DNA from 2 places in the Bradyrhizobium sp. CCBAU 51745 genome. Region 1 is predicted to be linked to the other one. Evidence: predicted binding sites of a transcription regulator. Region 1 holds the regulator's gene; the other holds the start of a gene.
The links. The regulator LexA, encoded in region 1, represses DNA repair genes until DNA is damaged. The targets are predictions, from matches to a motif close to TGTTCNNNNTGTGTTCNG.
Positions count from the first base shown of each region.

Region 2: a site for LexA is predicted at 1,642-1,659, ahead of XH98_RS25245 (YifB family Mg chelatase-like AAA ATPase). Genes of this name have one in related genera too.

Region 1 is NZ_LBJP01000070.1:36,132-39,536, reverse strand. It holds gene XH98_RS17255 (ComEC/Rec2 family competence protein) at 1-438, shown strand, start outside; gene XH98_RS17250 (hypothetical protein) at 528-962, opposite strand; gene XH98_RS17245 (hypothetical protein) at 1,155-1,358, opposite strand; gene lexA (transcriptional repressor LexA) at 1,544-2,245, opposite strand; gene XH98_RS17235 (molybdopterin molybdotransferase MoeA) at 2,421-3,405, opposite strand, start outside.
Region 2 is NZ_LBJP01000084.1:138,761-142,165, forward strand. It holds gene XH98_RS25230 (AAA family ATPase) at 1-352, shown strand, start outside; gene XH98_RS25235 (tetratricopeptide repeat protein) at 374-1,150, opposite strand; gene XH98_RS25240 (PilZ domain-containing protein) at 1,234-1,479, opposite strand; gene XH98_RS25245 (YifB family Mg chelatase-like AAA ATPase) at 1,708-3,246, shown strand; gene XH98_RS25250 (hypothetical protein) at 3,345-3,405, shown strand, end outside.

The sequences.
Region 1 (3,405 bases):
CTGAAGGAGTGGCTTGCAGCGGACGCTGATTCGCGCGATGCGGCGAGCACCTCGCTCGGCGACGGCGTGTCGTGCGACGATGCCGGCTGCGTGACGCCGCTTGCCGACGGCCGCATGGTCGCGCTGGCGCTCCGCATCGACGCGCTGGCTGATGATTGCGGTCGCGCGGCCCTGGTGGTGACGGCAAAGCCTGCGCCGCCGGATTGCACCGGGATGGTGATCGATCGGCCGCGTCTGGCGAGCCAGGGCGCGCTGGCGCTGACACGTCGCGGCGATGGCTTTGCCATTGCGGCGGCGAGGGCGAGAGGCGCAAACCGCCCCTGGTCGCCGGCGGCGGCCGGCGATGGAGATTTCGAAGGGACCCTCATGCCGCGGTCCGCAGCTCCGCGCGCCAAGGACGCAACACCGTCCGAGGCCGACCTTCAGGCCGAGGATTGAGGCATGATCCGGACAAGCGCGGAGCGGTTCTCCGGCGCGACAAACGCGAAAACGCGTTTGCGCGGAGATCATGCCCAATTTTGGCCGGTTCAACCGATCGGCAGGCCCGGAGGTGTCGGCTGTCTGTCGGCGACAACTTGCGGCTTGTGCTCGCGCTCACCGAGCGGCTGGGTCACCGGCAGTTGCAGCACGGTTGCGCGCTGGCCTTCGACGAGCTGGGTCACCAGCACGTATTTGCCATCGGGGAATTCGATCGCGTCGTGATGACGATCGGGAATGTGCGGATCGACCTTGCCGAACTTGCCGACGCGCGAATTGATGGTGCGCGTCCAGATCCACCTGTTGTCGTAGCGGACGTTGTCGGCGAAGGCGAGCTCCGTTCCCGGCAGCAGGCAGACCGCGACCGACATGTCGGCTTCGGAGGCGAAGCCGCGCGTCGAGGTGCCGCGGAAGGTTGTCGTGACGATCGTCTCGCCGACCTCTGCGGGACGCGTCGCGACGGCATGCAAGCTATAGTCACACATCGGGTGCTCCTCATCAGCGATAGAGCACCCGCGCCTCTTCTGAGGCGCAGGCCTCTATCAGAGTGGAAGCCTGCGATCATATGCCATGTTGGGGGCAAATCTGCGGCTTGAGTCTGCAGGCTGCCATCACAATTTCTTTTTCAGACATCCGAGGAACAAAGACTGCTTCCGTGCATTCCGAGAGCTTCTTCGTTAGCGCCCAGCCGGTGCCGACCAACCCGAATAAGGCCAGGCCGGCTGCGCCTGTTGCCCGACGGCGTTGCGGGCACTGCGGAATTGTTCGTTCGTCGCCTGTGGCGCCCTGCGAACGTGATGCTGCGGCTGCGCAGCGAAGGTTTGCGACGCTGATATTGCGATCAGCGCGATCGCGACGGTGCTCAGAATAATCTTGCGCATGGCGGTCTCCTCGGTCTCGCAAGGCCTGCGAAGCGATGCGTGCTTCGTCATGGCGTGCCGGGGATGTAGCGCGGGAGAGGTGGCCGGATAATCAGTGCAAAACCAGAAAAACCAACCAGCCGGAGCGGACAATCGTCCGCTCCGATCTTGAGGGCGTGCTTGCCAGGTGGCGACGTGCGCCGCGTTCAGTATTTGCGGTACAGCCCGATCAGCTTGCCCTGGATCTTGACCCGGTTGGGCGGCAGGATCCGGACCTCGTAGGCGGCGTTTGCCGGCTCGAGCGCGATCGAGGCGCCGCGGCGGCGGAAACGCTTGAGCGTGGCTTCCTCGTCGTCGATCAGGGCCACCACGATATCGCCGGTGTCGCAGCTCTCGTTGCGCTGGATCAGCGCCATGTCGCCATCGAGAATGCCGGCATCGACCATGGAATCACCGCGGACTTCGAGCGCGTAGTGCTCGCCCGCGCCGAGCATGTCGGGCGGGACGCTGATGGTGTGGCTGCGCGTCTGCAAGGCCTCGATCGGCGTACCGGCCGCGATCCGGCCCATCACGGGAACTGCGACAGGGCGTTCGCCCTCATCGACGGGCGGGCTCGACATCGTGTGCACCTTGCCGAGATTGCCCTCGATGACGCTCGGCGTGAAGCCGCGACGGCTGCCGGCAGCCGCCTGGAGTTCAGGCAGCTTGATCACTTCGATGGCGCGGGCCCGGTTGGGCAGGCGGCGGATGAAGCCGCGCTCCTCGAGCGCAGTGATCAGGCGATGGATGCCCGACTTGGAGCGCAGGTCGAGCGCATCCTTCATCTCGTCGAAGGAGGGCGGCACGCCGCTTTCCTTCAATCGCTCGCTGATGAACCGCAGGAGCTCGTATTGTTTGCGCGTTAACATCTCGACCAAAATCCCCCTGACGATGTCGCTCGATTCCCAGACGCTGAATTCAGCAGTAAGCCGCTACATGCTCGAAACAAATCATGAACGGACACTATATGTTCGATACATGTTCCGCAACTGCTTAATTTACCGTGAACGCGACAAAGTTCGCGGGACGGTTGCGTCGGCGCGCTCACTCCGGCAGTCGCAACACCTCGCAAGGCGTGCCGGAAGCGGCCCTCGGTGCGAACGGCGCGCGCACGAGAAGTGCCTGTGCCGCAGCGAGATTCGCCAACAGTGAGGAATCCTGGTGGTTGACGGGAAGAGCGACGAGCGTGCCGTCGTCCCGCGTCTCCAGACGCGCACGCAGATAATCCTCGCGCTGGTCATTGGCCCCGAGGTCGCGACCGAGCACGGCGCGTTCGCGGCGATGATGAATCATTGAGCGGCCCGACAGCGCGCGAATCAGCGGCACCAGAAACAGGAAGCCGCAGACGTAGGATGACACGGGATTGCCGGGCAGGCCGATGACGCGCATCGGCCCGAGCTGCCCGTTCATCATCGGCTTGCCCGGCCGCATCGCGATCTTCCAGAACGCCATCGAGATACCTTCGTGCCGAAGCGCCTGCTGCACCAGATCGTGGTCACCGACAGACGCTCCGCCGGTCGTGATCAGGATGTCGGCGCCGGATTCGCGGGCGCGGCGGATGCCCGAGGTGGTGGCGGCAAGCGTGTCGGCGGCGACGCCGAGATCGATGGTGTCGGCACCCTCGCTGCGGGCGAGGGCGTGCAGGGCGTAGCCATTGGAATAGACGATCTGGCCGGGGCCGGGTGTCGAGCCCGGCATCACAAGCTCGTCGCCGGTTGCGAGAATCGCGACCTTAGGACGGCGATGAACGCTCAGCTGCGGATGGTTCATGCCCGCGGCGAGCGCAAGGTCCCGATCGGTCAGCCGTGCGCCCTTGCGCAGGAGCACGTCGCCCTCGCGGAAGTCGATCCCGGCGGGGCGAATGTGCCGCCCGGTGAGGGCAGCTTCCTTGATCGTGATGCGCTTGCCGTCCGCGATGGTGTCCTCCTGGATCACGACCGCATCGGCGCCGGCGGGAACGACGCCGCCGGTGAAGATCCGGACAGCTTCGCCGGCACCGACCGTTCCTGCAAATGGGCGGCCGGCTGCA
Region 2 (3,405 bases), on a different contig from region 1:
GCTGAAAGCGGCGCGGCCGAACGACCGGCCGCCGCTCTACTGCATCAACCAGGTCGGCATGCACAAGCGCGCCGAGATCGAGGTCAAGGCGTTCGCCAAGACCATGGAAAGCCAGCCGCTCGCGGTGATTCCGTTCGATTCGAAACTGTTCTCGACCGCGGCCAATAACGGCCAGATGATCGCGGAGGTCTCCAAGAGCCACCGCACCACCGAGCTGTTCCAGATCATGGCCAACCGGCTCGCCGGGCGCGGCGAGGTGAAGAAACCGAAGCGCTCGCTGCTCGGACCGCTGCTGAAGAAGCTGAAGGGCAAAACCGGGCGCGGATCCGCGCCGCATCGCAAGGCGTCGTAGGCATCAAACAGCGGCGGCGGATTATTTCTCCGCCCGCTGCTGCTGCTTCTTCGCCAGCAGCTGCCGCAGCGCCGTGATCTTGGCCGCGGCCTGGTCCGGCGGCAGATCGGCCTTCACGAGGATTTCGGCCTCGGTCTCGCGACCCTGCAATCCCAGCACCAGCGCGAGATTGGTACGGATCCGCGCATTGTTCTGATTGCGCTGATAGGCGCGGCCGAGCACCTGTTCGGCCTTCGGCAGATTGTTTTGCAGCATGTAGGACAGGCCGAGATTGGACAGCACGGTCGGCTCCTCGGGCACAATCTTCAGCGCTGCGGCGTAATATTGCTGCGCTTCCTCGTTGCGGCCGAGCTGGTCGAGCGCCGCACCCTGCGCCGACAGGATGCGCCAGTCAGGATCCTCGGGCGAATGCGCGCGGCCCAGCACGTCAAAAGCCTGCTGGAAATTTCCATTGTCGGCGAGCGCACGGCCATAGCCGGCGAGCAGCGCCTTGTTGCTGGGATGGGCGAGCACCGCCTGCTCGAACACGGCAACGGCCTGGGCATGCTGGCCGCTGTCGCGCAGCGCCTTGCCATATTCGAGAACGATATTGGGATTATCAGGCTTGGCGCGATAGCGCTCGCGCAAGGCGGCCATCTCCGGCTTGCCGTCGGCCGCGGCGACAGGTTCGGGCCGGCCGCCGAGCGCACCGGTCACGTCATCCAGGCCGGTGGTCTGGCAGCCGCCGAGGGCCAGCACCGCGAGTGCGGGAAGCAGGAATCTCGCCGGGGAGGGGGCAAGGGACGAACGCTTGAACATACTCTGATCACCGCCGGCGGACTGATCAGAGATGCTTCACCGATTAACGCTAAAGTCCCGTTAAGGACGCCTCCTTATGTGACCTAGTCGGTAAATTCCGCACCGAACTCGCAGCCGATGCGCCAGCGCAGGCGGCATTGGCGGGAGTAATCCGGTGCGAAGATGATCGTGAACTGCGGCGGCACTTCGAGAAATTCCGCCACCACTTTCACGCCCCCGTCCGAGATATCGGTGATCGTGCAGTCCCGCGGCAGCGAGCCCGCGCCAAAATGAATCTTGGCCAGCCGGCTGCACACCCGACGTTCGCTTCTACGGCGATTTGCAAGCATTTGAATTCTTCACCCGTTAGATCACGGCCCATCCCGCAGCCTCAGGAGTAGCGGACATGTGTTGGGATGTGCTGAGCGCAGCCACTCGCATTCGAGGCGTAGTCGAAGCTTAATGTCCTGATCCCGTTTACCTGAAGTTAGGGGTCCGGCGGCCCTCGCCCATGTTCCTGTATTGTTCTTGTCAGGGCGATTGCGGTCTGCTACCCTTGATTGTGCAAGGGGGGCAGCATGGTCCAGCGGGTTTCGACAGTCGCCTTTGAGGGTATAGAGGCCCGCGCGGTCGACGTGCAGGTGCAGGTCGCGCCGGGCCTGCCGGCCTTCGCCATCGTCGGCCTGCCTGATAAGGCGGTGTCGGAGGCGCGCGAGCGGGTGCGTTCGGCGCTGATCGCTTCGGGACTGGCGCTTCCGGCACGCCGCATCACCGTCAATCTCGCGCCCGCCGACGTTCCGAAGGAAGGCAGCCATTACGACCTGCCGATCGCGCTCGGGCTGATGGCGGCGATCGGCGCGATCCCGCCGGATGCGCTGGCCGGCTTCACCGTGCTCGGCGAGCTCGGCCTCGACGGCTCGATCGCGCCTGTCGCGGGCGTGTTGCCCGCCGCGATCGGCGCCAACACCCGCGAGGAAGGCTTGATCTGCCCCGCCGCCTGCGGCTCGGAGGCGGCGTGGGCGAGCCCTGATATCCAGATCGTCGCCGCACATTCGCTGATTCAGATCGCCAACCATTTCAAGGGCACGCAGGTGCTGTCGCGGCCCGTGCCGAAAGTGCATGAGGCCGCAAGCTCGCTGCTCGATCTGCGCGACATCAAGGGCCAGGAGAGCGCCAAGCGCGCGCTGGAGATCGCAGCCGCCGGCGGCCATCACCTGCTGATGATCGGCGCGCCCGGCGCCGGCAAATCCATGCTGGCCGCGCGCCTGCCCTCGATCCTGCCGCCGCTGTCGCCGAGCGAACTGCTCGAGGTCTCGATGATTGCCTCGGTCGCGGGCGAAATCGAGGGCGGCGCGCTGACGTCGCGGCGGCCGTTCCGCTCGCCGCATCATTCCGCCAGCATGGCCGCACTGACAGGCGGCGGCGCGCGGGCAAAGCCCGGCGAGATCTCGCTGGCGCATCAGGGCGTGCTGTTTCTCGACGAGCTGCCCGAGTTTGATCCGCGCGTGCTGGATTCGCTGCGCCAGCCGCTGGAGAATGGCGAGGTCTCGGTGTCGCGCGCCAATCACCGCGTCACCTACCCTGCCCGCTTCATGCTGGTCGCCGCGATGAATCCCTGCCGCTGCGGCAATGCGTTCGAGCCCGGCTATGCCTGCAAGCGCGGCCGCATCGACCGCTGCACCGGCGATTACCAGGCGCGCATCTCCGGCCCGCTGATGGACCGCATCGATCTGCGCATCGAGGTCCCGGCGGTCACCGCAGCCGATCTGATCCTGCCGCCACCGACCGAAGGCTCCGCTGAAGTCGCCGCGCGCGTGGCGGCGGCGCGCGACATCCAGCTCGCGCGTTACGCACAGGCGGGCCTGCCGCAGGTTCGCACCAATGCCGAGGCGCCGGCGTCGGTGCTCGAAGACATTGCGCGACCCGACGCGCAGGGGCAAAAGCTGCTGCGCGATGCCGCCGAAACCATGCGGCTGTCGGCACGCGGCTATCACCGGGTGCTGCGGGTGGCGCGCACGCTCGCCGATCTCGACGGCACCGACAAGATCGGCCGGCTGCATCTGGCCGAAGCGCTGTCCTACCGGGCACTCGCGGAGGATGTGCGCCAGCTCGCCTGATCATCGGTGCGCGTCAACCCGGTGGTAACGAGTTTCCTTTACGCTCTGCAAACCATAAGGCCCACTAGTTCCGGTACGGGCCCGGCGAGTAGAGCGTCATGTTGCGTTTCAAGATCCTGGCCTCGGTGGTTCCCCTGTTGGCGGCTGCGGTGGTCGCCC